4 regions of the Nonomuraea sp. B12E4 genome follow, and region 1 is predicted to be linked to each of the others. Evidence: riboswitches for the same ligand, from Rfam matches in the RefSeq annotation. Region 1 holds a riboswitch; each other region holds the start of a gene.

The links. A riboswitch is a leader RNA that binds a small molecule or an ion and turns the genes downstream of it on or off. The one in region 1 is predicted to bind cyclic di-AMP.
Region 2: linked by a shared signal. The riboswitch ahead of ABGB18_RS36095 (C40 family peptidase) and the one ahead of ABGB18_RS34100 (hypothetical protein) in region 1 are both predicted to bind cyclic di-AMP.
Region 3: linked by a shared signal. The riboswitch ahead of ABGB18_RS21880 (C40 family peptidase) and the one ahead of ABGB18_RS34100 (hypothetical protein) in region 1 are both predicted to bind cyclic di-AMP.
Region 4: linked by a shared signal. The riboswitch ahead of ABGB18_RS37820 (hypothetical protein) and the one ahead of ABGB18_RS34100 (hypothetical protein) in region 1 are both predicted to bind cyclic di-AMP.

What each region holds. Positions count from the first base shown of each region.
Region 1 covers NZ_JBDPME010000020.1:44,856-52,382, reverse strand. The annotation lists gene ABGB18_RS34130 (carbohydrate kinase family protein) at 1-34, opposite strand, end outside; gene ABGB18_RS34125 (TetR/AcrR family transcriptional regulator) at 90-674, shown strand; gene ABGB18_RS34120 (class II aldolase/adducin family protein) at 709-1,344, shown strand; gene ABGB18_RS34115 (DUF885 domain-containing protein) at 1,339-2,907, opposite strand; gene ABGB18_RS34110 (DUF4032 domain-containing protein) at 2,930-4,168, shown strand; gene ABGB18_RS34105 (alpha/beta hydrolase) at 4,176-5,027, opposite strand; gene ABGB18_RS34100 (hypothetical protein) at 5,080-5,607, opposite strand; cyclic di-AMP (ydaO/yuaA leader) riboswitch at 5,774-5,907, opposite strand; gene ABGB18_RS34095 (DUF5302 domain-containing protein) at 6,069-6,269, opposite strand; gene ABGB18_RS34090 (rod shape-determining protein) at 6,530-7,519, shown strand; gene ABGB18_RS34085 (YetF domain-containing protein) at 7,516-7,527, shown strand, end outside.
Region 2 covers NZ_JBDPME010000022.1:90,386-97,912, reverse strand. The annotation lists gene ABGB18_RS36115 (RDD family protein) at 1-121, opposite strand, end outside; gene ABGB18_RS36110 (RDD family protein) at 246-782, opposite strand; gene ABGB18_RS36105 (hypothetical protein) at 837-1,709, shown strand; gene ABGB18_RS36100 (amino-acid N-acetyltransferase) at 1,720-2,289, opposite strand; cyclic di-AMP (ydaO/yuaA leader) riboswitch at 2,565-2,708, shown strand; gene ABGB18_RS36095 (C40 family peptidase) at 2,826-3,782, shown strand; gene ABGB18_RS36090 (LuxR C-terminal-related transcriptional regulator) at 3,808-4,020, opposite strand; gene ABGB18_RS36085 (cytochrome P450) at 4,298-5,401, shown strand; gene lysX (bifunctional lysylphosphatidylglycerol synthetase/lysine--tRNA ligase LysX) at 5,508-6,989, opposite strand; gene ABGB18_RS36075 (hypothetical protein) at 7,137-7,527, shown strand, end outside.
Region 3 covers NZ_JBDPME010000009.1:150,090-157,616, reverse strand. The annotation lists gene ABGB18_RS21895 (glycosyltransferase family 4 protein) at 1-664, opposite strand, end outside; gene ABGB18_RS21890 (M48 family metalloprotease) at 661-2,241, opposite strand; gene ABGB18_RS21885 (hypothetical protein) at 2,266-3,174, opposite strand; gene ABGB18_RS21880 (C40 family peptidase) at 3,550-4,050, opposite strand; cyclic di-AMP (ydaO/yuaA leader) riboswitch at 4,124-4,289, opposite strand; gene ABGB18_RS21875 (C40 family peptidase) at 4,831-5,805, opposite strand; gene ABGB18_RS21870 (NYN domain-containing protein) at 5,901-7,172, opposite strand.
Region 4 covers NZ_JBDPME010000025.1:9,611-17,137, reverse strand. The annotation lists gene ABGB18_RS37840 (uridine kinase) at 102-731, shown strand; gene ABGB18_RS37835 (TrpB-like pyridoxal phosphate-dependent enzyme) at 792-2,102, shown strand; gene ABGB18_RS37830 (DeoR/GlpR family DNA-binding transcription regulator) at 2,365-3,144, shown strand; gene galT (galactose-1-phosphate uridylyltransferase) at 3,141-4,220, shown strand; cyclic di-AMP (ydaO/yuaA leader) riboswitch at 4,289-4,425, shown strand; gene ABGB18_RS37820 (hypothetical protein) at 4,431-5,387, shown strand; gene ABGB18_RS37815 (hypothetical protein) at 5,405-5,533, opposite strand; gene ABGB18_RS37810 (DoxX family protein) at 5,676-6,080, shown strand; gene ABGB18_RS37805 (hypothetical protein) at 6,115-6,834, shown strand; gene ABGB18_RS37800 (DinB family protein) at 6,846-7,346, shown strand.

The sequences.
Region 1 (7,527 bases):
GGACACCGACGGTGGCGACGTTGGCGACGGTCATGGTCTAAATAGACAGACGTCCGAATAAAAAGTCAACGTGCCCGGGGAGGCAGCGGATGCCGAAGATCGTCGATCATGGCGAGCGCAGGCGGGAGCTCCTGTCGGCGGCCCGGCAGGTGATCGTCAGGGACGGCATCGACGCCGCCACCACGCGCGCCATCGCCAAGGAGGCCGGATACTCCAACGGTGTGCTGGCCCACTATTTCGCCGACAAGGACGAGATCCTGCTGTCGGCGCTGCGCCAGTCGCACCAGCGCATCAGGGATCGGCTGACCGGCAAGGTCGAGGGGCTGGCGGGGCTGGCGGCGCTGCGCGAGCTGCTGCTGGACAACCTGCCGCTGGACGCCGGGCGTACTCAGGAGACCCGGCTGGAGGTCAGCTTCTGGAGCCGGAGCCTGGCCTCGGAGCGGCTGGCCGAGGTGCAGCGGGCGGAGGCGGGCGAGCTGCGCGCCGCCGTACGCGACCTGCTGGGCCAGGCCCGCGCGGCCGGCGAGCTGCGCACGGACGACAGCCTGGACGACCTCACCGAGCACCTGCTCGCCCTGGTCGACGGCCTCAGCCTGCACCTGCTCCTCTACCCCGGCCGCCTGGACCGGGCCGATGTCGAACGCCTCATGTCGCGGGCCGTCGACCGCCTTTGACGACATTTCGGACGACCTACTACATTGCTCGCGCATGAGCCTGCGCGAGCAGTTGTGCGAGTACGGCCGGCGCGCCGTCGAGCTGGGACTGGTCATCGGCACCTCGGGGAACCTGAGCGTGCGCGACGGCGACCTGGTCGCGGTCACCCCCTCGGGCGCGGCGCTCGACCGGCTGACGCCCGACATGTGCCCGATCGTGGACGTGGCGGGGCATCTGGTGGAGGGGGACCTGCAGCCGTCCAGCGAGACCCCCATGCACCTGGCCGTCTACGAGACCACCGCCGCCCAGGCGATCGTCCACACGCACTCGGTGTTCGGCACGGTCGTGGCCAGCACGATGACGGAGCTGCCGCCGGTGCACTACAACGCGCTGATGCTCGGCGGGGTGGTCAAGGTGGCGCCGTACGCCACCTACGGCACGCCCGAGCTGGCCGCCAACGTGCGTGCCGCGATGGAGGGCAAGCAGGCCGTGCTGATGGCCAACCACGGCGGGGTGACCATCGGCTCGACGCTGGAGCAGGCGTTCGAGGCCACCCGCCTGCTGGAGTGGCTGTGCGAGGTGTACGTGCGGGGGCTCGGCGTGGGCAACCCCACCATCCTGACGGACGAGCAGCTCGCCGCCGTGGTCGAGCGCTCGCTGAACCCGCCGGTGTTCCCCCGCCGGCTATGACCGGATCGCCCGCTCGGCCAGGCCCAGCGGCAGCCCGCCGGATCCGGCGATCCGGTCGTGGAAGTCCTTCAGCGATCCCTGCCACGACTCCCTGATGCGGTCGATCTCGATCGCGCCCGTGAGGTAGGAGGGGGCCTGCGTGGGCCAGGCGCAGTAGCGGTTCACCTCGCCCTGCGCGGTGCCGGGCGACAACGACGCCTTGGTGGCCATGAACGTCTCCGCCTCCTCGACGGACATGTCGTCGCAGTGCAACGCCGTGTCCACGATGATCCTGGCGGCCCGGAAGAGCCGGAGGTCCAGGTGGGCCAGCTCGGTGGCCGGGGTGTCGAAGTAGCCCTGCTCGTGCAGGACCTTCTCGGCGTACAGGGCCCAGCCCTCGGTGAAGTAGGGGGTCCTGAAGACCTTCCTGACGGTACGCGGGTTGCCCGCGATGTGCGACAGGTGCCAGTGGTGCCCCGGGTAGACCTCGTGCACGGCGATGGAGGGCATGTGGGCCCGCGCGTTCGTCCGCAGGCGCTGGCGTACCTGCTCGGGGGTGAAGTAGTCCGGCGTGTACGGGACGAAGAAGATGCCGGTGCGCGAGGAGCTCAGGGGCGGCGGCGCCAGGTAGTGGGCCACCGCCAGGATCGGGCGGTTGTGCTCGGCCGACGGCAGCACCTGGCACTCCTCGCCATCCGGGAAGGTGACCAGGTCCCGCTCACGGACGAACTCGCGGGCGCGCCGCGTCTCGGCCTCGCACTCGGCCCGCATGTCGGCCAGGGTCGGCGGGTGGTCGTCCATGAGGAACTCCATGGCCGCCCGCCAGTCCTCACCACCGTTGACCCCGACCGCGACCCGGCGCATGCGCGCGTCCAGGTCCGCCCAGGCGGCCCTGCCCTTGTCGTGCAACTCGGCGGCGCCGTACCCGAGCATCTCGCGCTCGCGCAGCAGGGTGGAGTAGAGCCGCTCCCCCATCCGCCAGGTGCCGCCGCACTCGAAGCCTTCCAGGAACGTCACCAGCTCGTCGAACGCCCGCGCGGCCGGCTCGGCCGCCTCGGCCAGCCTGGCCCGCAGGTCCGGGTCCTCGACCATGCCGGGAAGCGCGCCCGTGAGCAGGTTGCGGCCGGTACGGGCCTGGCCCAGGCCCCGCTTGACCAGCAGCGGCGCGGCCAGGTCGGGGTCCAGGTTCGCGCGGCAGGCGGCCAGCACGCCGGGCACCTCGGCCAGCCGGGCGATCGCGGCCGCCACCAGCTCGGGCTCCGGCTTGAGCCTGTACTGGAACGGCGTGTACATGGACGTGAAGACCGCCGAGAGGTACGCGGCCGGGTCGCGGCGCCACTCGGGCCACGACGCCATCGCGATCGACCCCCTGAGCCGCGAGAGGACGAGATCCCTGTCGATCGCGTCGTCCGGGGAGGCGACCTCCGCCGCCGACAGGCGTTCGAGCCAGCGGACTTCCTCGCGCTCGCGGGCCGCCCAGGCGGAGGCGGTGAAGTCACCGAGGGTGTGATCGTAACCGTCGGCTCCTAAGGAGCTGGCGACGACGGGATGTTCGGAAAAGTACCACTTGAGAAACTCGTCCATCGACGCACCATATCCTGGGCCAATGCCCCTCCAGATCACCGGCGCGCTAGGCGACCCTGACCTGATCCGGCTCCCCTGGGAGACGCCCCTGGCGGACTGGCCACAGCAGTACCTCGTCGATCTGCCGCGCGGTATCTCGCGGCATGTGGTGAGGTTCGCGCGGCTGTCCGGCAAGGTGTACGCGATCAAGGAGATCAGCGAGCGCTACGCCAAGCGGGAGTACCAGTTGCTGTGGGACCTCGCCCGGCTCGACGCGCCCGCCGTGGCACCCGTCGCGTACGTCACCGGCCGCGAGAACGACCTCGACGCGGCCCTGATCACCCGGCACCTGCAGTATTCCCTGCCCTACCGCGCGGTCATGTCGGGCACCCTGCGGCCCGACACGCTCACCCGGCTGCTCGACGCGCTGGCCGTGCTGCTGGTGCGGCTGCACCTGAACGGCTTCTACTGGGGCGACTGCTCGCTGTCCAACACGCTGTTCCGCCGGGACGCCGGGGCCTTCGCCGCGTACCTGGTGGACGCCGAGACCGGCGAGATGCATCCGATGATCAGCGAGGGCCAGCGGCTCGGCGACATCGACGTCGCGCACACGAACATCTTCGGCGAGATGCTCGACCTGGAGGCCGGCGGCCTGCTGCACCCGTCGATCGACCCGATGGACACCGCCGAGGACATCGTCACCCGCTACCACCGCCTGTGGGACGAGATCACCCAGAGCGAGATCATCGAGGAGGTGGACTGGCACCGGGTGGAACACCGGATCAGGCGGCTCAACCGGCTGGGCTTCGACGTGGCCGAGATGATGGTGCGGCGCAAGGTCGGCACCGGCCGGCTGATCGTGCGGCCCAAGGTCGTCGACGCCGGGCACCACCAGCGGCGGCTGCTCCGGCTGACCGGGCTCGACGTGGAGGAGAACCAGGCGCGGCGGCTGCTCAACGACCTGGACGGGTTCCGGGTGGCCCAGGGGCTGCGGAACGAGGAGGAGGCCATCGTGGCGCACCGGTGGCTGGCGGAGGTGTTCCAGCCGACGGTGGCGGCCATTCCCCCGGAGCTGCGCGGGAAGCTGGAACCCGCGCAGCTCTTCCACGAGATCCTCGACCACCGCTGGTACCTGTCCGAGAGGGCGGACGCCGACGTGGGGCTGGCCGCGGCCGTCACGTCCTACGTGGAGAACGTGCTGGTCCACCGGCCCGACGAGCGGGCCCTGCTGCCGGAGTCACCCGACGGGCAGCCGGCGCTGCCCGAGGGGCCCGCGAGTTAGGGCCGGGTCAGGCGCCTTCGGTGGTCAGCTTGGTGATCTCGGCCGTGATCTGCGGCCACAACGGCACCGGCAGATCGTGTCCCATGCCCGGATAGGTCACCAGCCGGGCGCCGGGGATGGCGGCCGCCGTGGCCCGCCCGCCCGCGACCGGGATGAGCGGGTCGTCCTCGCCGTGCAGCACCAATGCGGGCACGCCCACCCCGCCCAGCCCCTCGGTACGGTCGCCCGAGGCCATGATCGCCGCGAGCTGCCGGGCCGTGCCCAGGGGGTCGAAGCACCGGTCGTAGGCCAGCGCGGCCTTCATGGTGACGTTCTCCCGGTCCAGCTCGTAACCGGGCGACCCGATGATCGACCAGGTCCGCACCGCCTGTGCCAGCACGGACTCGCGGTCGGCGGGCGGGGTGGCCCGCAGCACCGCGGAGGCGGCCTCGGTCGGCGGGGCGATCGAGGGGCCGGGCGTGGACATGATCGAGGTCAGCGTCAGCACCCGCGCCGGGTGCCGGATGGCCAGCGTCTGGGCGATCATCCCGCCCATCGAGGCGCCGACCACGTGCGCGGCGGGCCAGCCGAGGGCGTCCATCAGCCCGGCGGTGTCGTCGGCCAGGTCGTCGAGCACGTACGCGGACGGCGCGCCCCGCGCGGGCGCCCCCCTGTCGTGGAAGTGGGTGGACAGGCCCACGTCGCGGTTGTCGAAGCGCACGACGTGGTGTCCCTGCTCCGCCAGGAGCCGGCAGAATCCTTCGTCCCAGTGGATGAGCTGGGCGCCGAGCCCCATGATGAGGAGCAGCGGGCGTCCTGCCGGCGAGCCGAAGCTCTCATAGGCGATTTCGATGCCGTTCGCGGCTACGCGGGTGGTCACCGGACCAGAATGACATTCTGGAACGGCCCCGTAAAGGATGCCGCGGGCGGTGTCAGCCGCGGTCGGCCCAGGCGCCGGTGGAGAACGGGACCGGCCGGCCCCTCCTGCCGGGGCCGTCGCCCCACTTGGTGATGACGTAGTCCACGTCGATGTGGCCCTCGCCGCCGTTGCCGTCGACGCCCAGGGTGTCGGGGTTGAACGTGCCGCCGGTCAGGTCGGCGAAGGTCTTGGCGTCCAGGTCCAGCATGACGCCGTTGCTGGAGGGCTCGCCCGGGCCGCGGTCGCCCACGAAGAAGGGCATCTTCTTGCCCTTGTAGATGACGTAGCCCTCGGTCATGAGCGGCCAGCTCGGGCTGGCGGCCAACTGCTTCTGCATCGGCTTGCCGCTGGCCGGCAGTCCCGTGTCACCGGCTCTGCCGGAGGCGTCGTCCCAGAAGTATGACGCCGTGGTGGAGCCCTTGAGCAGCACTTCCTCGTCGGCGCCCGAGTCGGCGTACGCCGCGGTGCCGGCTAGTGCCAGCGCGCAGCAACTGGAGGCGGTGATCAGAGCGAGGGAACGCAGACCAGTGCGAGCAGACATGAAAAGTAGAGCCCTTCACGAGGAAACAGGGGGTCGCGCTCTCCGGGGGCGCAGGCATGGCCGCTCAGGCCACCCGGCGGGGTCAGGTGGAGCGCTTGGAGAATCCGGGAAAGGGGCTGCTCAGAAGGCAGCCGACACTACGTTGTCCAGTGGTTCGATCATGGGTATGTCCTCTCCATCACGCCTACCGGGTTAGCTGACGGGCTCGGGCGTGGAGATGCCCTACCGGCGCGGCCGGATTCACCCCAGTGGAGGTGGGTCCCCGGTTCCCGACTGATCGGGATTCGGCGCCAACCGGTGGTCCCTCTTGGGTAAGGGCCGGGTCACCAGTTGGTAATGGCGAAAACAGTAGCATCGAATCGGACAAACGCAAACGTTTCACCATGAATCGGGCGAAGATCTACCTTAAATGGCAAAGAGAAAGGGGGTACGGCATGCCGTACCCCCATGGAAACCGGGCCTCAGCCGCCGCTCTTGCGCCTGAACGATCTTTTACTCGCAGCTGGACCGTGCGCCCCGTGGATCTTCGATGGGTCGCCGCCCCTGCCACCCGCGCCCGAGCCGGCGTGCTGGTTGCGCTTGCGCTCCAGCGCCTCACGGAACTTGCGCTTCATCTCGTCCTCGGGAGTTTCGTCGTTTTCCGGCTCCGGTGTTTCCGCCATGAGAGGACCTCCGTGGTGTTGGGGACACCCACAGCTTCGCACGCCGCTGCTAATGACGCGAAACCGGCGCGGACCAACGTCACGGCGTGGCGGGCCCGCGCGGCCTCGCCGCTGCCTGCGACAGCACCGCGCGCGGGCCGACAAACCCCCGCTGACCTCGGCCTTCACGCGAGGTAAAGCGGAACGGTTACGTTCCTGGTATTGCGTTGGAGCAGCTCCGGAAATAGACCCGGCATGATGCTCCGGCCCCCGGTCCCGCAATGAGCCTTCTCGGTCGTGACCTGGCCCTGGATCTGGGCACGGCCAGCACCCGGATATACGTCAAGCGCAAAGGGATCGTGCTGGACGAGCCTTCGGCCGTCCGGCGCGACAACAACTCCGGCAAGGTCATCGCATTCGGCACGGAGGCGGCCGACGGCGCCGACGACGCCGACGACGCCGAGACGTACTGGCCGATCAACGGCGGCCTGCCGGCCGACGGCGAGATGAGCCGGCGCATGGTCAAGCATTTCCTGCGCAAGGTGCACCGGCATCCGTTCTCCAGGCCGCGCATCGTCATGGCGATGCCCGACGACTCCACCCCGATCGCGCAGATGGCGCTGCGCGATCTGGCGTTCGAGGCGGACGCCAGGGGGATCCTGCTGTTCCCGCACGCGCTGGCGGCGGCGCTCGGCGCGGGCCTGCCGGTCAGGGACTGCGTGGGCAGCATGGTGATCGACATCGGCTGCGAAACCACCAGGATCGCCGTGGTCTCGCGCGGGGACGTGGTGGCGACCAGCACCGTCCTCGGCGGCGGCCGGGGCGTCGACAGGGCCATCGCCCGGTGGGTGGAGAGCCAGTACGGGCTGGTGCTCGACGAGGGCGAGGCGGACGCGGCCAAGCGTGGCGCCGGGCAGCCGCCGTACGAGGAGGTCGTGGTCAAGGGGCACGATCCGGACACCGGCGAGCGGCGCTGGGTGGCCCTGCCCGCGCAGGGGATCCGCGAGGCGGGCGGGCAGCAGGTCGAGTCCATCGCGTGGGCGGCGGTCGAGACGGTGGAGCGCTGCCCCGCCGAGCTGGCCGCCGACCTCAGCGAGCAGGGGGCGATGCTGATCGGGGGCGGCTCGTTGCTGCGAGGGCTGGGCCGGCGGCTGCGTACGGCGCTGAGCATGCCGGTACGGCGGGCCGAACGCCCCCTTGAGGCGGTCGCGCTCGGGCTGGGCCGGTGCGCGGAGGAGCTGGGGCTGATCGCGAAGCTCCGGCGGCAATGAGCGAGGAC
Region 2 (7,527 bases), on a different contig from region 1:
CCCACAGCGCGATGAACAGAATGTAATAGAAGACCCCGAAGACGAGCGCTTCAATCAGCCGTGCCGCGAGCCGTTCCCACCATTCCGCGGGCAGTGCGCCCGCCCCCGGCGTCCCGGCCATAACCCCCACCTCGCGTCATCGACGGCCCCAATCGGGAGTGCAGGTCCCCCCATTTTGGTACGGCCCCCACACACAAAACAGAGGCCGGCGGGAAGCCGGCCCCTGTTTTACGCTGTCGCGCGAGCTACTTGATCTTCACCACGACGGTTCCCGAGATCTTGTCCGCGAACGTCTGCTGCAGCGGCTTGTCCCAGAGCTGCGACGCGCCGTTGACCGCCAGCGCGGCGTAGGCGAGCAGTGCGGTGAGGAAGCTGAAGAGCCCAAGTGGGATCGCGCTGATCACCCACCCCCCCCAGGTCACCGCGCCACGCTTGAACGCCATGTCGACCGGCAGGCCACCAGGCTGTATCCCCTGCCCCACGGGGACGACCTTGATGCCCATGACCAGCTTGCCCACGGTCTGGCCGTTCATCTTCAGCATGAAGAACTCGTAGGCCACCCAGATCGCCGTAACGATGATGGTCGCCAGAGCGGTCACAACTCCTGAGGGCAGGAAGCCGGAACTACTACCATCCAGCGAGGAGTAGCTGACCGCGAAGATCGCGAGCATGATGAAACTGACCACGAAGCTCACGATGCCCAGGATGACGCCGTCGATGATCCTGGCCACCAGCCGCTGCCACCACTCCGCCAGCGGGGCCGGAGCGCCGGGGGGCTGCATACCCACGGGCTGACCATAGGGCTGGCCGTAGCCGGGCTGCTGCGGCTGGCCGTATTGGGCGTACTGCTGGTCACCGTACTGCTGCCCGTACTGCTGCTGCTGACCGTAACCGGGCTGCGCGTATCCGGGCTGGGACTGCTGACCGTAGCCCTGCTGCTGGCCGTAGCCTTGCTGGCCCGACTGCGGCTGCTGACCGTAGCCCTGCTGCCCATAGCCCTGCTGGCCGTAGTCGGGCTGCGCCTGCTGCTGACCGTAGTCCGGCTGGGACTGCTGCTGCTGACCGTAGCCCTGCTGCCCATAGCCCTGCTGGCCGTAGTCGGGCTGCGCCTGCTGCTGACCGTAGTCCGGCTGGGACTGCTGCTGCTGACCATAGCCCTGCTGACCCGACTGCGGCTGCTGCCCATATTGAGGCTGCTGGCCGTAGCCCTGCTGACCATAGTCCGGCTGGGACTGCTGCTGCTGACCGTAGCCGGGCTGCTGCCCGTGCTGAGGCTGCTGGCCGTAGCCCTGCTGACCATAGTCCGGCTGGGACCCCTGCTGCTGACCGTACCCCTGCTGCTGCCCGTATTGAGGCTGCTGCCCGTACTGGGGCTGCCCGTACTGCGGCTGCTGGCCATACTGCTGTTGCTGGCCGTATTGGGGCTGCTGGCCATAGCCCTGTTGCTGGCCGTAGCCCTGCTGCTGCCCGTACGGGGGCTGCCCGAAGGCGTCGTCCGCCCGGTAGCCGACCACAGTGGCGTCGGGGTCGGGCTCGCCCTGGCGGCGGCCCGCGTTGTGCCCATAGTCCGGCGTGCCAGGTGCAGAGTTCTCGCCGGAATCGTCCTGTGGATACGGCGGCTGTCCGGTGCTCACCGTGTCACCTCGCTTCGAGTGCGCGTGTGGCACATGTCAGGACACATGCCTGTGCTGCCCAACGTATCGACATAGGTATCAACAATCACCTTTCCATGCGGTCAAGGTCCGCGTCACCCGATGTCAGATGGAGCAGCATGCGGGTGTTGCCGAGGGTGTTCGGCTTGACGTGTTCCAGGTCGAGGAACTCCGCCACACCCTCGTCGTACGAGGCCAGCAGTTCGGCGTAGACCTCGGGAGAGACCGGGGTGCCCTGGATCGGGCGGAAACCGTGCCGGGCGAAGAAGTCGACCTCAAAAGTCAGACAGAATACACGCCGCAGTCCCAGATCCTTCGCTTGCTGTATAAGCGCCGAGACGATACGGCGGCCGACGCCCAGACCTCGGCACTCGGGAGCCACAGCCACCGTACGGACCTCGGCGAGGTCCTCCCAGAGCACGTGGAGCGCGCCACAGCCGACGACCTTCCCGTCCCGCTCGGCCACCCAGAACTCCTGCACGTCCTCGTACAGCGTCACCGTGGCCTTCTCCAGGAGCCGCGGGCCCGCGCCCGCGTAGGTGTCCACCAGACGCCGGACCGTGTGTACGTCGGGCGTGCGGGCACGCCGGACCACCACCGCGGTCTCGGACGCTGTCAGTTCGGCCACCTGCTCCATGGCTCTCCAGGGTACAGATGTCATTACGGCTCAGCCCTAACTCCCATGTCTCGGCCCATCCTGTTACATCACGTGGCCGAACGAGCACGCCTCACCCTCGGATCAGCGCTCGGCCCAAGCGCGGGCAAAGAGGACATAAGGTCGGTTCTGCACGGGTGCCCACGAGATCACCTTGTGACCCTTCAGTTGTGAAACCTCTACGTACTTGGCAGTTCTGGTTGAGCACGAACCCGGAGTGCATTAGTGTCCAGCGACAATGTTCCCCGCGTGTCGCGCGCGGGGACACGCTCAATCCCCCGCGAGGGGAGCCGGGGAACCGCCGGTGGCGCGAGCCACCACCTGGGGTGAATCCGAGTCTCGGTAGGGCTGCTCCGGCCCGAACCCGTCAGCTAACCCGGTAGGCGTCGATGGAAGGAGCTTGGTTGGTGAAGCGCACGCTCGGCCGTGGGGGGAAGTCGGCGGGCAGACACGCCCGCCCTCCGGAACGCGCTCGGCGAGAGCGCCGCCTCGACCGTCCCAGATGGGGCCGTCTAGGTGTGGTAAGCGTCACAATCGCCGCGCTGCTGTTCGCCATCCCGGTCGGTTCCGCGTCCGCGGACCCCAAGCCCTCCCTCAAGGAGCTCGCCGACCAGGTCGAGAAGATGCACACCGAGATCGAGACGCTGAGCGAGCAGTACAACGGCCAGCGGGAGAAGCTCAAGGCCGCGAAGAAGTCCTCCGAGGTCGCACAGCGCACGCTGGCGACCAGCGAAGCCGATCTCGCCACCAAGCGCGCCAAGGCCGTCCTGCTCGCCCAGAACTCGTACATGACGGGCGGCCTGGCCAACCCGCTGGCGCTCATGACCTCCGGCGACCCCGAGAACTTCCTCGACCGGGCCGCCACCACGTACGCGCTCGAACAGCAGCAGGGCGAGGAGGTCAACCAGGTCACCAGGGCCATGGACGCCGCCGAACGCGCCCGAGCCGCCGCCAAGAAGCACATCGACGAGGTCCAGAAGCTCGTCTCCGAGCTGGAGTCCAGGCGGGACAAGATCACCAAGCTGGTCGCCAGGGTCGAGAGCAACCTCTACAGCCGCGCCCTGGGCGAGGCGGGCCGGCCGGGCACCCGCGCGACGCGCGTCAACCTGCCGGTCATCGGCGACGGCAAGGCCGCGCAGGCCGCGCGGTGGGCACTCACCCAGCAGCTCAAGCCGTACGTCTGGGGCGCCGAGGGCCCCGGCTCCTACGACTGCTCGGGCCTGGTGATGGCGGCCTACCAGCGGGTGGGCATCTCACTCCCGCACTACACCGGCAGCCAGTGGACCGCGGGCAGGCACATCTCGCGCTCCGAGCTACGCGCCGGCGACCTGGTGTTCTTCTACAACGACCTGCACCACGTGGGCATCTATCTGGGCGGCGGCATGATGGTGCACGCCCCTCAGACAGGCGACGTCGTGCGGATCGCGTCGCTGGCCAACCGGCCGTTCGCCGGCGCGGTACGCGTCGCCGACTAGTCCGCGCCGGCCGGAACGCGCGCCGTCAGATGAGCTGGCGGCGCGCCGCCCACGCCACGGCCTCGATCGCGGTGGCCACGCCGATGCGGTCGCAGATCCCTCGCAACCGCCGGCGTACTGTGCGCCCGCTGATATCCAGACGTCTGCCCACCCGATCCACCGTGACTCCCTTGGCCAGCTCCGCGAGCAGCGCCAAATCAGCATGGCTTAGCTCAACACCTTCAGTGAGCACATCCATCGGGAGCCCTCCCCCCCAACAGCAGAACTCGGACCTCGCAGATAGGCCAAAGCCGCTCCTCGCAGACGGTAAACGCATCCTGGAAAGGTCGTCAAGCACGATAATTCACGCCCTTGACGATTGCTATTGACATGATCCGATATATGTGACGTACTCGCCATATGTCGACGGCGCCACCATCACAATGAGTGATTCCACTGTGCCTACGGGCGCACCGGATCCGCCATCGATGGGCCCGGCCGACGTCCTGGGTTTTGATCCATTCGATCCGGATTTTGTGCGCGATCCATATGCCTGTTATCGCGAGCTGAGCGAGCGCGGCGCGATCTTCCACACCCGGGCGGGGCTGCTCGTCGCCACCACCCACGAGTTGTGCGCGACCCTGCTCCGCGACCCGCGCTTCGGCCGCGGCTCCGACCCGCTGGACGGCAACGGCGCAGGTGAGCCGGTGGACTCGTTCCTCCGGCTGGACCCGCCGGACCACACCAGGCTGCGCGCTCTGGTCAGCGGAGCCTTCACCCCGCGCATGATCGAACGACTCCGGCCGCGCATCGAGTCGATCACCGCGGAGCTGATCGTCGCACTGCCGGAAGAGGCGGACATCGTTTCCGGTCTCGCCTACCCGCTGCCCGTCATGGTGATCACAGAGCTGCTCGGGGTTCCGCCGGAAGATCACGTACGATTCCGTAATTGGAGCGATACACTCGCCCGCGGCCTTGACCCCATGCTTACAAGTGACCTGCAATCGGAAACCGGGCGGGCCAGAAGAGAATTTCATGACTACTTCCGCGGCCTTGTCGCCTTCAGGCGCGGGCACCCCGGGGAGGACCTCGTTAGCGCCCTGACACGGGTCGAGGACCTGACCGAGCCCGAGTTGCTGGCCACCTGCGTGCTGCTGCTCGTGGCCGGGCACGAGACCACCGTCAACCTCATCGGCAACGGCGTGCTCCACCTGGCCCGCCACGGCCTGCTGCGGCACGCCGCCGAGCGGCCCAGGCAGGTGGTCGAGGAGGTGCTCAGGTATGACCCGCCGGTCCAGCTCACCATCAGGAACGCCCTGAGGGACGCGGACCTGGGCGGCGTGCCGGTGCCCCGGGGCACGCCCGTGCTCGCCCTGATAGGGGCGGCCAATCGCGACCCGGCGGTCTTCCCCGGTCCCGATCGCTTCGACGTGACCCGCGAACCCGGCCGGCACCTCGCCTTCGGCCTCGGCATCCACTTCTGCCTGGGGGCGACGCTGGCCAGGATGGAAGGCGAGATCGCGCTGTCCGCCCTGGCCGCGGCGGCGCCCCGGCTGGAGCTGTCGGATCCGGCGCCGCCGTACAAGGAGAATCTCGTGCTGCGCGGGCTGGCGAAGCTGCCCGTGAAGCTCGGCCGCTAGCGGGCGCGCGGCGTCGCCGCCTGCCGGGCGACGGCACCACACGCCTGCCGGGCGACGGCACCACACGCCTGCCGGGCGACGGCACCACACGCCTGCCGGGTGGCTCTCACTGAGTGGGCTTGACCAGGGGGAACAGGATGGTCTCGCGGATGTTCTTGCCGGTGAAGGCCATGATCATCCGGTCGATCCCGGCGCCCATGCCGCCCAGCGGGGGCATCGCGTATTCCAGTGACTGCAGGAAGTCCTCGTCGACCTGCATGGCCTCCGGGTCGCCCCCGGCGGCCAGCAGGGACTGCTCGACCAGGCGGCGGCGCTGCTCGATCGGGTCGTTGAGCTCAGAGTAGCCGGTGCCCAGCTCGGTGCCGAAGCCGATGAGGTCCCACTTCTCGGTCACCAGCGGGTCCTCGCGGTGGTGGCGGGCCAGCGGCGAGGTCTCCAGCGGATAGTCCATGACGAACGTGGGCTGGATGATCGTGTGCTCGACCAGGGCCTCGAACAGCTCCTGCACGAGCTTGCCGGGGCCCCACTTCGGGTCCCAGGCGACCTCGCGCCGGTCGGCGATCTTCCGCAGCTCCTCAAGGGTGGTCGAGGTGGTGATGTGCTCGCCGACCGCCTCCGAAACCGCGTTGTGAAGCGTGATGCGCGGGTATCTGGCGATGCCGAGATCGATCTCCACGCCGTCGTGCACGACCACCGAGGTGCCCAGCGCGGCCATGACCGCCTTCTGGTACATCTGCTGGGTCAGGTCCGCGATGCCGTTGTAGTCGAGGTAGGTGCCGTAGGCCTCGACCATGGTGAACTCGGGGTTGTGCGTGGAGTCCGCGCCCTCGTTGCGGAAGTTGCGGTTGATCTCGAAGACCTTCTCGATGCCGCCGACCACGAGCCGCTTGAGGTAGAGCTCGATCGCGATGCGAAGGTAGAGCTCCATGTCGTAGGCGTTGATGTGGGTCTTGAAGGGCCTGGCCGAGGCGCCGCCGTGGATCGGCTGCAGCATCGGCGTCTCGACCTCGAGAAAGCCCTCCTCGTGCCAGAAGTCGCGCACCGCGCGCACGGTGGCGCTGCGGACGCGGGCCATCTTCCTGGCCTCGTCGTTGACGATGAGGTCGACGTAGCGCTGCCGCACCCGCGCCTCGGGGTCGGTGAGGCCGACGTGCTTCTCCGGCAGCGGGCGCAGGCACTTGGAGGTGATCTGCCAGCTGTCGGCCAGGATCGACAGCTCACCGCGCCGCGAGGTGATGACCTCGCCGATCACGCCGACGTGGTCGCCCAGGTCGACGTCGTGCTTCCACGAGGCCAGCGACTCCTCGCCCACCTTGTCGAGCGAGATCATGACCTGTAGGTCGGCGCCGCCGTCGCGCAGCGTGGCGAAGCAGAGCTTGCCGCCCACGCGGTTGAGCATGACCCGCCCCGCCACGCCGACCTTGTCGCCGGTCGCGGTGTCGGGCTCCAGGCCCTGGTATTTCTCCCTGACCTCGGCGTTGGTCACCGTGCGTGGGAAGGTCACCGGGTAAGGGTCGATGCCTTCGCTGCGAAGGCGATCGAGCTTTTCCCTCCGGATGCGCATCTGCTCGGGAAGTTCGTCGCTCACAACATCAAAGGGTAGGGGATATGGCGAACTGCAAGGTCTCGTCGCCCTGCTGAAGGGGCCCTGCAAGAGACCTCCCTTATCAATATCTCACGAGCTCAGGGGGGAGCCGGTAGGGAGCCGGCCCAAGGGGAGCTCTGGGAGAGAAAGATGTTCAAGAAGATCGCGACCGGTTTACTGGCCATCACCGCGACCAGCGCCGTGGCGCTGTCGCTCCCGGCCGCGGCCAGCGCCAGCACGTCCGACTACGACGACTACTCGGACTACTGGGGCCCCGTCTACTCCAAGCACTACCTGGCCAAGGCCCAGGGCATCGTCGGCGTCGACTGGGACCACGACGGCGAGTCCAACGAGGTCCGCGTCAAGGGCAAGCTCTACGACCTGGACAAGCGCACCTACAACAAGGGCGGCAAGTGCGCGTTCGTGAAGTTCGAGGCCAGCGACTTCGACCACGACTGGTCGCCGGTCTACTTCAAGAAGTACTGCGGCTTCCCCGGCTTCAAGGCGTTCAGCTTCAAGGAGCACGACGTCCAGAGCCTGC
Region 3 (7,527 bases), on a different contig from region 1:
GCAGCACCGCCTCCGGCACCGACCGCAGCACCAGCGGCCAGGCCCGGATGAGCTGGTCCTGGCCCTTGCGCGGCACCAGCCGGGACACGCAGGCCACGACCGGGCGGCCTGCCAGGCCCAGCTCGGCCTTGGGTGCTCCGGGGTGGAACTGGGTGACGTCCACGCCCGGCGCGAGCCGTACGAGCTTGGCCGGCGGGATGACGGCGGCCAGCCGCTCGCGCGTGTACTCGCCGAGGTAGGTGACCACGTCGGCGTGCTCCCCGATCCTGCGCAGCGTGGCGCGGAACCCCGGCGCGCTCGCCCACGACGCCTCGTGCCCGTGGGTGAGCATCACCACGCGCCGCGCGCCCGCCCTGCGCAGGCGCGGGGCGAGCAGGCCGAGCGGCGCCGCCGCGCCGAACACGACGGTTTGCGCGCCGTGCTCGGCCACCAGCCCGGCCGCCCGGCGCGCGACGTCCGGGGTGGGCAGCATGAGCCGCGTCGGGTGCCGGACGACGGAGAACGGCTGGCGCCGGTCGAACTCCGCGCAGCCCGGCCAGGCGGGAGCGTAGACGACCAAGCCCGGCGTGCGCAACGCCAGCCCGTGCACGAACGACTGGATGCCGCCCGGGCGCGGCGGGAAGTCGTTGGTGACGATGACCACACTGGTCGCGGCGCCTGTCACGGCACTGGGACGCCGTTCAGCTTGGCCCATGCGCGAGCCATGGCGATGCGCTCGGGGCTGGAGGGATGGGAGGCATACAGGACATATTCCACCCCGTCCGGCGACAAGTCGGAAATATTAGTGATCGCCAGGCGCTTCTGCATGGCGATGAACGTGGCCGGATCCCTCGTGATGTCCAGCGCGTGGGCGTCGGCCCGGGCCTCGATGTGCCGGCTGATCAGGTTCTGGGCAGGGCCCATGAGCAGCGAGCCCAGGGTCATCAGGCCCATGAGCGCGCCGACCGCGCGCGGATCGATGATCGAGGTGACGCCGGCGCTCCGCCGTACCGGGCCGAAGACCAGGAACAGCAGGATCGCGCCCAGCGCCGCGCCGAGGCCGCCGACGAACGTGCCGTAGAGCACGTCGTTGTGCTCGGCGTGGCCCAGCTCGTGCGCCACGACCAGCTCCACCTCGGGCTCCGGGGCCTTGAGCAGCGTGTCGTAGACGACGATCCGGCGTGTGGCGCCGAAGCCGGACACGTACGCGTTGAGCGCGGTCGTCCGGCGCGAGGCGTCGGCGACCAGCACGTCCTCGACCGGTACGCCGTCACGCGCGGCCATGGCCAGCAGGTTCGTCCGCAGCGAGCCCTGGGGCATGGACGTGAAGTCGTTGAACACCGGCTCGATGACCACCGGATACACGAACGACGCCACCACCACCAGCCCGAACACCCCCGTGGCGGCCGGGATCCACCAGCGCCGGACCTTGCGCGCCAGTGCCACCAGGACCAGCAGGGTCAGGGCGAGCAGGAACGTCTCGATGCCGAAGTTCTTGAGCCGGTCGGCGGACCAGCCCGCCCAGTCCTGGGTGGACAGGCCGTAGTCGCGCAGAAGCGTCTCCGACCACATGCCGAGCGGCCACTTGATCACCTCGGCGATCAGGCCGATCATCACGACGCCCAGGATCACCCGCAGCCACCGCGGGCCTCTCAACCGGCCCAGGACCTTCGCTCCGAACGGGGTGGCGACCAGCACCGCCGCGAACGCGATGGTGATGATCAGCGAGAGGTGGCCGGGCAGGCTCGTGGCCGCGTCGAACGCCTGCGCCCGGGCGATCTGCGCGGCGGTGAAGTCCCTGGCGGGGTCGGGGGGCCCCGCGGCCAGCACGTTCCACGGGGTGCCGAACCCGGCCACGGCCACGGCCCCGGCGGCCAGCAGCGCCAGCGCCACCCCGGCCTGCCGCCTCAGCCGCGGGCCGTCGGCCCCCTCGTACCTCAGCCCTTCACCGCTCTTCACGGACACGCCTTCAGGATGCCCCCGCCCAACCCCCTCCGTCTCCGCCACACCCCGTCCAAGCCCCTGTGTCTCCCCGGCGTCCTGCCACTCCGCCCCTGGAGCGGCCCGCCCGTCGTCCAACCGGTCCACCCCTGCCGGGCGCGCCCCGCCCCCGGGCCGCTCCACCCCCGCGGGGCTCGCGCCGTCGCCGGGCCGTTCGGTGCTCGGCCGGGCGGTGTTCGGGGTGTCGGTGGCGGCGGGGGATGGAGCGCCGGGATGGGCGCCCTCCTGCGATGGGTCGTCCGTTTCTCGCCGTTCGCTCATCTGCCTCCCCCTAACGTGAGCTCTTCACGCGAGCCGGTCCCGCACGTAGTCGCGCCACCGTGCCGTCAGCGTGGCCGTGGAGAGCCCCAGCGAGGCGAGTGCCTCCTCGACGCCGGTCGCCCGGGCCGCGCGGTAGAGCCTCACCAGAGTCTCCTCACCGAACCGGTCAGCCAGGAACCGACACGCCAACCAAGCCTCTTGGTACGCCCGCGCAAGCCGTGCGGGGTCCCGCCCGTCCACCGCAAAAGCCGCGGGTCCGGGCAAGGCACTAGGCAGGCGCCCGGCCCGCACCTCGGCGGCGAGCTCGGCGGCCGCCGTCTTCACGGGAAGCCCGGCGTCACGGTAGCCCACGTAGTCGGCCAACCCCTCGTAGAGCCAGGTGGGCAGACCGTCGGTGCCCGCCACGACGTGCGTGAGCTCATGGGTGAGGACCACATCCTTGCCCGTGGAATTGAGCATGGCGAAGAACTCGGGCACGATGATCACCCGGCCGCCGTCCGCCACCGCGGCCAGCCCATCGACGTGCTCCACCCCGGCCAGCTCTGCGGCCTCACGTGCGGTCCGCGGAACGACCACCAGGGGAAGCACCGGCCCGCCGAGCACACTCGCCACCCGCCGCCCGGCCGCGTCGGCCCTGCGCGCCAACTCGTCGAGCGAACCGGGCGCGGCGCGGTGGCCGACGACCAGCGAGTGCTTCCCCCGGGACACGGTCATGCCGTCGGACCAGCGGGCACGCAACCCGGACGGAACGACGGGGACCGAAACCCCGCCGGGGACCGGGCTACGGGCGGGGCTGGAAGTGCCGGCGGGACTTGTGGCCGCCGTCCCGCTACCGGTGGAGGTCAAGGTGTCGGTGGGGACGCTGGCGGTGGTGATGAAGGCGAGGAGCAGTAGCCCGGTCGCCACGCCTGGTCGCCTCACCTGCACGGACACGCTGCCCGATCGTAGTCGGCCCGGACCATCGCCTGCGCCCTCTCCCGGTCGGTCCACTGCGCGTTGGTGCGTGGCTCCCTGTGTGGCTGTCGTGGGATAGGTACCCGAGAAGGCCGTAGGCGGCCCACATGTGGAAGCTTGAGGGGGCCCACACGTGGGAGCTCGGGCGGCCCACTGCTCGCCCGGTATTTCCGTGCGCCGTTACGGCGGGCCATGGGTGGCGGTCAGCGGGCGTCTCCCTGGACATGGCCGGCCACGTACGGCGGGTGGCGTGACGTCGGCTTGCCGTACAAGATCGTGTTTATGAACGTGCCGTACAAGATCGCGTTTATGAAAAACAGCGGCCCCCGCCCAAGCGACGGGCGGGGGCCTGCACTACATGCCGGGGCGGACCGCGCCGACGAACGACGACCTACGCCATCCGTCCAGTTTTTCGATGCGCACCCGTTCGCCCGTCCGCGGCGAATGGATCATTCTGCCCTTGCCGACGTACATGCCCACGTGGCCGAGCCCGCTGAAGAACAGCAGATCACCCGGCTGGAGATTCCGCCAAGAGATCTTGGTCCTGGTGCGGACGAACTGGCTGCTCGCCACGCGCGGGAGTTTCACTCCGGCCTTGCGCCAGGCGAACTGGACAAGACCGGAGCAGTCAAACGAACCAGGGCCTGTGCCTCCATAACGGTACGGGTCACCGATCTGGTTTTTGGCCACGGCGACGGCCTTGCGGGCCTTCGCTTTCTGACGGGCGACCCTGGCCGTGCTCGAGGTCGCGGCGGTTGAGGCCACCGCGGCCGTGGAGGTCCGGGCCGAATCGCTTGTCGTCTCCGCCTGAGCCGTCGGGGCATGGAGGACCAAACCTCCGGCCGTCACGGTCATCGTCAGCGCTACACCACTCAGGGCAAGGCGGGACAGACGGGGGTTTTGCAGGGAATCAGACAGGATTTCTCCTTGTGTCTTCCACGAATGCCTACCGGGTTAGCTGACGGATTCGGGCCTGGAAGTAGCCCTACGGCGCGATATGCGCGCCGATTCACCCCTGATCCCTTGGGGAATGTGGGATCGCTGGGTCCCCGGCTCCGTGCCTCCTGGCTGCACGGATTCGGCGGGTCGCCGCCCGACTTATGTGTCTGAATGGTGATATCGACGGCGACCAGCGGATCTTTATCTGTCTCACATCGGAGGGGACCGATGCCGGTTCGCGGCGACATGGCTTGTGCACCGCGACGACGCCAGAAGCTACGCCGAAAGGTCAAGGATCAGCAAAGCGACAGTCATGCTGTAAAGATCAAATAAAGGGGCCAGTAAAGGCAGAAGTCCCTGCTGGAGCCCCAAGCGCCGTTATCAAAAAGTGACCCTGCTCACACTTCTGAACACAGCGCCCTGTCAGGTGCCGATTGTCGCTTTTGTCACAGCTTTCACGCTTCTATCGCGAGCCCCACTCGTGGGAACGCTCCCGCGCGCAGCCGTACGCCCATCGGCGCGGCCGGATTCGGAATGGAGACCGGAGACCTACTATCCGACATAGTTGAAGAGGGCATGCCTGCGACACAACGCGACACGACAAGAGGACCTGGAGTAGCCCGAAAAGCGCCCCACCGCCGACCGAAACGACCTGCCGACAGGCTCCTCAGCCGGAAACCCGCACCAAGGCGGACGTTACGGGCGGACGGCGCCGACGATGGAGCGAGCGTTGCCGGAGAGCGGGACGACCTTGACCACGTCCCCGGTCTGCGGAGCGTGGACGATCTTCCCGTTCCCGGCGTAGATGCTGACGTGCCCCAGCCCTTCGCTGAAGATCAGGTCACCGGGCCGGAGAGAGCTGAGGGAAACCTTGCGGCTGGCCCCCCACGCCCACTGCTGCCACGTCGTACGGGGCAGCGACACCCCGGCCGCCCGCCAGGCCGCCTGGGTGAGCCCCGAGCAGTCGTAACCCCCCGGCCCCGTCCCGCCGAACACGTACGGCTTGCCCACCTGCGCGAACGCGAACCGCAGCACCGCTGCGGCGTTACCCGAGGCCGGCCCGGTGTACTGGATGCCGGTGCTGTTCGGGTTGCCCTGGTTGTAGGCGCCCAGCTTCTTCAGCAGCTTCTTCTGCTGGACGATCAGCTTGAGAACCTCCGAGCGCTCCTTCTCGACGGAGTCGCGCTCCTTGTCCGCCGACTGCAGCGCTTTCTGAGCCTTGTCCCGGTCGGCCTTCAGCCCGCGGTTGGCCCGGTCGAAGGCCGCCAGTTTCTGGGCCCGCTCCCGCGACAACTGCTCGGCCAGCGCCAGCCCCGCCAGTCGGTTCTGGGGGTCGGTCGTGCCGACCAGCCCCGGCCAGGAGGTGACGTCGTTGCCCATCGTGTAGGTCTCGACGGCCATGTTGATCACCTGAGCCCGCAGGTCCGCGACCGTCGCCAGCTTGCGCTTGTAGCTGTCGTTCAGCTCGGTGTAGGAGGTCTTGGCCTTCTTGTAGCGCTCATTGGCCGTGTTGAACCGGTCGACGACCTTGTCAGCCTGATGGTTGAGCTTGTCGAGCTTGGCCTTCGCCTGCCCGATCGTGGGCTTCGGGTCGGCCCCCGCGGGGCCCGTCGGCAACAGCACCAGGCCGATCGCGAGACCAGCGGCTACCGGCACCCGGCCAAAACTCACAGCGTCGCCTCCCAGGGATTATATCTGGGGCGAAATAGTACAGAAGTGGCCGGTGAGGTTGCCCTAAATCCAGCGAAAACTCAGCAACTCGTAACTTAGCCGCGGCCCAGTCTTCGCAGCAGCAAACCAGACGTAACGGGTCTGGCGCCCATCCGCCTGACGGACTCGGCGACCTCGCGGTCGGACGAGACCACGGCGATCGCCCGGCCGGGCGGCTCGGCGCGTACGAGCTGGCGGATCAGGTCGTCGGCGATCTCCCCCGGCGCGCTGAACAGCACCCGCACCCCCCGCGGCGCCACCACCTGCACCGGCGAGTTGAGCTCCGCGCCGTCGAACACCACGGTCACCTCGATCCTGGTCTGCGCCACCAGCCCGCCGAGCCCGGCCATCAACCGGTTGCGCTGGTCGGCGAGGGTGAGCGTGCCGTAGCCGGTCTTGGTGACGTTGTAGCCGTCGATGATCAGGTGCACCTGCGGCAGCGCCAGGAGCTGGTCGAGGAGTTGCGGGTCGTCGTCGGCCAGGGCACGGGCGGGCACGCCGCGCACGCCCGGGCGCTCGCCCGTGATCGCCGCGACCGAGTCGGCGGGCCGGCTGATCGTGCTGGGCAGGGCGAGCTCCCTGCGCAGCCCGGCGGAGGCGTCCTGCAGCGCGTCGAGCAGCACCCTGAGGCGTGCCTCCTCGATGCTCCTGCCCTCGCGGGCGGCCCGCCGCGAGGCCTCAAGCTGCTTCTCCACGTCGGCCAGCCGCTCGCGCAGCCGCCGCAGCTCCGCCTCGCCCGCGCTGCCCGCGGTCGAGGCGGCCAGCCTGGCCTCCTCCGCCGTCCGCTCCATCTCCTCGGCCCGGCGCATCGCGCTCTTGGCCCGCTCGCGGGCGTCGTGGAGCTTGCGGCGCAAGTCGGAGTTTTCCGCGCGGGCCGCCTTGATCTGCTCGCGCAGCCGGTCGGCGTCCTCCTTGGCGGTGTTCTTCTGGGTGGCGAGCTGCTCGCGCAGCCGGGCGACCACCTCCTCGCGCTCGGACCCCTCGGCGGCCACCGCCAGCTGCTCCAGGTCCGTACGGGCGGACTCGATCATCTCCGCCCACCCCGGCGGCCGGGTCAGATAGGCGGCCGCGGCCACCAGCACGGGATCGGCGGCGGGCGGGACGTTGCCGTCGGCCAGCGCCACGACCAGCTCCGGCCAGCCGGCCGCCACCGACTCGGCGACCAGCTCGCGGAACTTCTTGTCGTTCTCGAGCTGCGCGGCTATGGGCGCGCTGCCCAGCTTGGCCCTCTTGCGCGGATCGAACTTGGCGATCCCGCGCAGCGGCGGCGGGATGGAGGCAGCGGGCACCGACCCCAGAACCTGGGCCGCCAGATCGACGACATTCACCCGCACCTGCTCGGGAAGCGGGCGAGACAGGCCTTCACCCGCTGAACTCATCCCACTTGTCCCTTCGTGACATGCCCTTTCAGACAAGGGTACGGCTGCCGCGTACCTGACCGTAACGGCCACCTGAATATGGACAAGCGCTTGGTGGGGGTTGTACGACTGTCCCAGGACAGGTGTTCACCCTGGAGGCGGACCGTGACCGACCAGATGCGTACCTCCACCCGCGACCTGGAAAAACTTCGCCGGCAACTGGCCGGCTGGCTCGGCGACCGGCTCGGGGAGACCGCCACGGTGTCCGAAGTGTCCAGACCGTCGGAAAACGGTATGTCAAGCGAGACCCTGTTCTTCACCGCCA
Region 4 (7,527 bases), on a different contig from region 1:
TTCCACGCTGCTGGCCGGGGGCACCGCCGGCGAGGTCTGGGACGGGGAGGTGCCCTGTGACGGCTCCAGGGCGCTCTGGCGGGGGCCGTAAGCTGATCTCGATGCGTGCGCGACCGATCTCCTGGGACGTCCTGGTCGAGGACCTGGCCGAGCGGATCGCCGGGCGGCCGCGAGAGGAATGGGTGCGGGTGGCCGTCGACGGGGCCCCGCCCGCGCGGCCCGGGTGGCTCGCCGACGGGCTCGTGGCGCCGCTGAGGTTGCGCGGGCGGCCCGTGCTGCGCGTGTCGGCGGGAGACTTCCTGCGGCCCGCCTCGCTGCGACTGGAGCACGGCAGGACCGACCCGGACGCCTTCTACGAGGACTGGCTGGACGTCAAGGCGCTCCGGCGGGAAGTGCTGGAGCCGCTGGACCCCGGCGGGTCGGGACGGGTGCTGCCGGCCTTGTGGGACACCCGGGTGGATCGGGCGTACCGGACGCCGTACCAGCAGTTGCCCGCCGGCGGGGTCGTGGTGGTGGACGGGACGTTGCTGCTGGGGCGGGGGCTGGGGTTCGAGCTGAGCGTGCACGTGTGGTTGTCGGCGGGGGCCCTGGAGCGCGGGACCCCGGAGGAGGAGCGGTGGCGGCTGCCCGCCTACGCCCGGTACGAGCGCGAGGCACGGCCCCAGCGGGCCGCCGACGTCGTGGTCAGGGCCGATCACCCGGAGCGCCCGGCGCTGCTGGTGGGGGAGTGAACGCGGGCTCCCGGCAGGTCGTACTGGAACGCGGCGCGTGACGGGCGCAGACTGGGGAGGGTGACCCCGAGCAACTGGTACAACATCGTTCCTGATCTGCCGGCCGCACCGCCTCCGCCGCTGCATCCCGGCACCCGGCGGCCCGTCGGACCCGGCGACCTGGCCCCGCTCTTCCCGATGGAGCTGATCGGCCAGGAGGTGAGCGGGGAGCGGTACGTGCCGATCCCGCAGGAGGTGCTGGACGTCTACCGGCTCTGGCGGCCGACGCCGCTGATCCGGGCACGCCGGCTGGAGAAGGCACTCGGCACGCCGGCCAGGATCTACTACAAGTACGAGGGCGTCTCGCCCGCCGGGTCGCACAAGGCGAACACGGCCGTGCCCCAGGCGTACTACAACGCCCGGGAGGGTGTCCGGCTGCTCACCACCGAGACGGGGGCCGGGCAGTGGGGATCGGCCCTGGCGTTCGCCTGCACCCAGTTCGATGTGGAATGCCAGATCTGGATGGTTCGCGCCTCCTACGACCAGAAGCCGTACCGCCGCTCGCTCATGCAGGTCTACGGCGCCACCGTGCACGCCAGCCCGTCCTCCGCGACGAGCTCGGGCAGCAAGGTGCTGGCTGACGCACCCGACTCGCCCGGCAGCCTGGGCATCGCGATCAGCGAGGCCGTCGAGGTGGCGGCGGCGACGCCCGACGCCCGCTACGCGCTCGGGTCGGTGCTCAACCACGTGCTCATGCACCAGACGGTGATCGGCGAGGAGGCGCTCGGCCAGCTCCCCGAGATGCCCGACCTGGTCATCGGCTGCACCGGCGGCGGCTCGAACTTCGCCGGCCTCGCCTTCCCATTCCTGCGCGAGAAGCTGGCGGGCCGGATCGGGACGGTGTTCCGCGCGGTCGAGCCGGCCGCCTGCCCGTCGTTCACGCGCGGCGTCTACGCCTACGACTTCGGCGACACCGCGGGGCTCACGCCGCTGCTCAAGATGCACACGCTCGGGCACACGTTCGTGCCGGACCCGATCCACGCGGGCGGCCTGCGCTATCACGGCATGTCGCCGCTGCTGTCCCACATGTACGAGCTGGGCCTGTTCGAGGCCGTCACCCGCTCACAGAACGAGTGCTTCGAGGCCGGCGTCCGCTTCGCCCGGACCGAGGGCATCGTGCCCGCCCCCGAGCCCACGCACGCCCTGGCCGAGACCATCGCAGAGGCAACGCGCTGCAAGGAGAGCGGCGAGGAGAAGGTCATCCTGACCGCGCTGTGCGGTCACGGCCACTTCGACCTGGGCGCCTACGACCGTTACCTGGCCGGGCGGCTGGAGGACCGCACGCTCCCCCAGGACCGCATCCAACAGGCTCTCACCGAACTGCCGGGCTGAGATCCCCGGCTCCCGGATGGCCGCCCGCCGCGGGCGGCCATCCGTCAACGGGCCGTGGGGCGCTTGCCGTGGTTGGCCTTCTTCTTCTTGCGTGCCTTGCCCTTGCGTGCGCGCCTGGCCATAAGCCCACCTCCGGTGATCAGTGCGTCATGGGTCACCAACGTCTCTCGCCTGCCCAGCCTGCGCAAGCACTCCACTCCGAACTAACATTCCCCAACAATCGCGTGTCATAATTTGGTGGAATCTGTTGGAAGGAGCGGGCGTGCTCGCACAGCAGCGTCAACAGGCGATCCTGGAACGGGTGCGCAGCAGCGGCGGCGTCCGCGTCGCCGACCTCGTACGCGAGCTCGGCGTGTCTGATATGACCATACGCCGCGACCTTGAGGTGCTGGCCGAACGCGGGCTCCTGGAGAAGGTGCACGGCGGTGCCACCGCGCTCGGCCCCGGCTCGACCGAGGAGCCCGGCTTCACCGCCAAGTCCGCCCGCCAGCAGCAGGAGAAGGAGATCATCGCCCGGGAGGCCGCGCGGCTCGTGCGCCCCGGCACCGCCGTGGCGCTGTCCGCCGGGACCACCACGTGGGCGCTGGCCCACCACCTGATCTCCGTGCCCGAGCTGACCGTGATCACCAACTCGATCCCCGTGGCCGACGTCTTCCACCGCAACCCGCGCGCCGACCGCACCGTCGTGCTCACCGGTGGCGTACGCACCCCGTCCGACGCCCTGGTGGGCCCGGTGGCCGTGGCCGCGATCCGCCGCCTGCACGTGGACACGCTCTTCCTCGGCGTGCACGGGATGAGCGTGCGCGCCGGGTTCACCACGCCCAACCTGCTCGAGTCCGAGACCGACAGGGAGCTCGTGGCGGCCGCGCACCGGCTGGTCGTCCCCGCCGACCACACCAAGTGGAACACGGTCGGCATCAGCACCATCGCCGAGCTGACCGAGGCCGACGTGGTCGTCAGCGACGCGGGGCTGCCCGAGCAAGCACGCACCGAGCTGGCCGAACGGGCCGGAGAACTGATCATCGCGGAGGACTCGAGTTGAAACGCACCATCGCCCACCTGGCCGACGGCCGGGAGCTGATCTATTTCGACCGGCGGGACGACGCCGACAGGAGCGCGCTCGACCGGCGTCCGCTCGAGCCCCGGCCGGTGGCCTCGGAGCTGCGGTACGACCCGCTGACCGAGGAGTGGGTCGCGGTGGCGGGGCACCGGCAGACGCGGACGTTCCAGCCGGCGGGCACGGCGGCGGAGTGCCCGTTGTGCCCGTCGTCGGACACGCGGTCGACGGAGATCCCGGCCTACGACTACGACGTGGTGGCGTTCGAGAACCGTTTTCCCTCTTTTTCCGGAAATCTTGGGACTTATCACGATGTGGGCGGCTTGAGCGAAGCGCGGCCGGGGGTGGGCAGGTGCGAGGTGGTGTGCTTCACCTCGGATCATTCCTCCTCGTTCTCCCGGCTCTCTGACGCCCAGGTGGGCCTGGTCATGGAGGCGTGGGCCGACCGCACGGCCGAGCTGTCCGGGATCGAGGGTGTGGAGCAGGTGTTCGTCTTCGAGAATCGGGGTGAGGAGATCGGCATCACGCTCGCCCACCCGCACGGCCAGATCTACGCCTACCCGTACGTCACGCCCAGGACCAAGCTGCAACTCGGCGCCGCCGCGCGGCATCGGGGGCCGGGAAACCTGTTCGCCGACGTGCTGGCCGCCGAGCGGGCCGCGGGGACGCGGGTGGTGGCCGCCAACGAGCTGTGGACGGCCTTCGTGCCCGCCGCCGCCCGGTGGCCGTTCGAGGTGCACATCTACCCGCACCGGCAGGTGCCCGACCTGGCGGCGCTGTCGGAGGCCGAGCGGGTGGCGTTCGCGCCCCTCTACACCTCGGTGCTGCGGGCGTTCGACGGTCTGTTCGGGGTGGTGATGCCGTACATCTCGGCCTGGCACCAGGCGCCCGTGCGGCAGGACAGGGAGCTGGCGTACCTGCACCTGGAGCTGTTCAGCATCAGGCGCGCGCCCGGGAAGCTGAAATATCTGGCGGGCTCGGAGTCGGCGATGGGGGCGTTCGTCAACGACGTGCTGCCGGAAGAGGCCGCACGCATGCTTCGGTCACAGGTAGATCACTAATAGATTTCTAGTTAAGGTCGCATGACTCGCGATCTACCACTAATATCCCGATATGCACCGGCCGTAACGGTCGTTGCATGCCTAATCCCGGGCGTGTTGCCCGGGAGCCGGGGACCCATGCACCAGCGGGTGAATCCACGTACGTGGCAGGCGGCTCCCACGCCCGAACCCGTCAGCTAACTCGGCAGGCTGAGGGAGAGGAATGTCCTCTTGGCGGTATCGTCCCCCGCGACGCTTGCCATTGGTCTCATCACCGCCACCGCTGTCGCCCTCGGTCCGGCGACCGCGGCGTCGGCTGACCCCAAACCCACGGAAGCCCAGCTCCGCGCCCAGCTCAAGCAGCTCAACGGCAAGGTCGACAAGCTCATCGAGAAGTACAACCTCAAGCGGGTCGAGCTGGCCAAGGCACAACAGGCCGCCAAGACGGCCAAGGAGCGCCTGGCCGCCGCCGAGCGCACGCTGGAGACGTCCCAGCAGCGCGTGGCCGAGATCGCCAGGCTGCGCTACCAGAACGGCGACCCCTCGGTGCCCGCTTTCATGCTGCCGGAGAACGGCGCGGGGGCGGCCGTGATCGAGCAGCTCACGATCGAGCAGCAGGCCGTCGTGGAGTCCGTGGCCAGGGCCCGTGACGAGCGGAAGAAGGCCGCCGACGAGGCCGGCCGCCTGGCCACCCGGATCCGCGAGGACGCAGGCGAGGTGGCCGGGCAGCGCGACGACGCCGAGGACGTCATCAAGGACATCCGCGAGAAGCTCGAGGATCTCGTGCCGTTCGGGCCCGGCCGCAACGGCGACGGTAGCTGGGCGCCCGAACTGCCGACCGGCGCCGACAACATCACCGAGCGCACGCGGCTGATGCGGGCGCAGGTGCAGAAGAACTTCGCGCTGCCGTTCGCGGTGGGCTGCTTCCGGGCCGGCGCCAGCGGTGAGCACCCGCTGGGCCGGGCCTGCGACTTCATGATGAGCACGGGCGGCACGACGCCCAGCGGCGCCAACAACGCCCTGGGCGACCGCCTCGCGGAATGGGCCCTCAAGAACAAGGGCAAGCTGGGCGTCAAGTACGTGATCTGGAAGCAGCGCATCAACCTCGGCTCCGGCTGGCGCGCGATGGAGAACCGCGGCAGCATCACCGAGAACCACTACGACCACGTGCACATCTCGATGTTCTGAGCGCGCCGGCGGCTGATTCAGGTGAGGTCGATGACCGCCTTGCCGTGCAGGCGGCGCCCGAGGAGGGTGCTCGCGCGGATGGACGACGGTGGCGGGGCGTGGGTGACCCGCCTCGCGGCCGAGTTGCGAACGGTGTTCGCCGCCATCCCCGGCTCCCTGGCCCTCAGCGGAGCATGAATCCCGGCGGGGTGCACTTATGTACACCCCCGCCGGGCACCTAGATCGATTCTCCGCGGCGGCCTGGGAGCCTAGCGTCGGTGTCACGGCATTTAGAGGAGGCTGGAGATCATGACAAACGCACCGAGCCCCACCCGGCCCCGGAGGGCCCGCACCGTCGCCTTGTGGGCCCTGCAGGTGGTCGTGGCGGGGTTCTTCGTGATGTCGGCCCTGGGCAAGTTCGCGAACGCGGAGCCGTCCGCCTCGACGTTCGAGGCGATCGGGCTCGGCGACTGGTTCCGCCATTTCGTCGGCGTGCTGGAGGTGGTGGGCGCCGTCGGGCTGGTCGTGCCCCGGCTCGCGGGCCCGGCCGGGCTGGCGCTCGGCGGGCTGATGGTGTGCGCGACGCTGACTGAGCTGTTCCTGTCCGGCGGCACCATGGTGCTGCCCCTGGTCCTGCTGGTGCTCTGCGCGGTGATCGCCTGGGGACGCAGGGAGAGCACCGCCCGGCTCCGGGCCTCCGTCGCGGGCAGGTGACGCGGCATGGGCGGACGGCGGCCATGCTGTTGGGATGCGGCTCTTCGAGGACGACCCCATGTCCCGCCCGCTCACCTACCCCGGCCGGATCCCGGCGCGCCCCGGCGTCCTGGTGGACGACGCGTACGTGCCGCTGCGGGCCGCGGGGGAGGGGTGGCGGGCCGGGGGCGAACGGCTGGCCGACCTTCTGGCCCGCCTGGACCGCCCGCCGATGCGCCTGCGCCACCAGGTCGTCGCCGTCGGCTCCAACGCCGCGCCCAGCCAGTTACTGAGAAAGTTCCGCGATCACCGGGTACACCCGGTCGTCCCCATGACGATGGCCGACGTGCCCGGCATCGCCCCGGGCGTCTCCGCCCACGTGAGCCGCTGGGGCTACGTGCCGGCCGCACCGATCGAGACCCCCGGCGAGACGTCCAGGCTGTTCGTGCTCTGGCTCGACGAGGTCCAGCTCGCGGCCCTGGACCTCACCGAGCCCAACTACGACCGCCGCACACTCGCCCTGAACGGCTCGCGAGCCTTCGTCTACACGGGCCGGCACGGCTGCCTGGCCGACGCCCGGGGCCGCCCCCGCCGCCTGACCCCGCAGCGGACCCTCATCCAGGACCTCCTGGACGAATCCCCCGAGCTACGGCACCTGTGCGGCGACACCCCCGACGACTTCGTGGCCAACGTCAGGGACGCCACGGTACGGGAGGCGGTCCACCGCCTCTTCCAGGCGAAAAGCCAGGTGAGATCAGGACCGGTCACCGGGTAGGGTCGGATCCCGTGATCGATACCCGCGTCCCTCCACCCCTTGTCGGCGACGAGCTGACCGTGCTCAACAACTGGCTCGAATGGCACCGCGGCACGCTGGCCGTCAAATGCGCGGATCTGTCGGACGAGCAACTGCGCCGGCGCTCCGCGGAGCCCTCCACCATGTCGCTGCTCGGGCTGGTCAGGCACATGGCCCACGTCGAACGCACGTGGTTCCGCCGGGTCCTGGACGGCGAGGACATCCCCAAGCTCTGGGGCAAGGACGTGGACAACGACGCCGACTTCAACGACGTCGACACCGCCTCCGTCGAGGAGGCCTTCACCACCTGGCGGGCCGAGATCGACCGGGCCCGTGCCATCTCGGCCACCAAGCCCCTGGACGCGGTCGGCGACCGTAACGGCCAGGACTGCACGCACCGCTGGATCCTGGTGCACATGATCGAGGAGTACGCCAGGCACAACGGCCACGCGGACCTGCTCCGCGAACGTATCGACGGCGCCACCGGCGACTGACGCTTCCGGCCAACTGAAGCGCCCTTCAAAACCCTTCAACAACTTCATCCTGTACGGCTTCGCCGGGCCGACCGCCACCCGCCGCACGTGGCCGGGGGCCTCCAGGAGAACGGCCGCTGACCGGCCCGGGGCGGGGCGCCGTTAGGTGCGCCCCGCGGGCCTCCTCCATGGTCGAATTTTG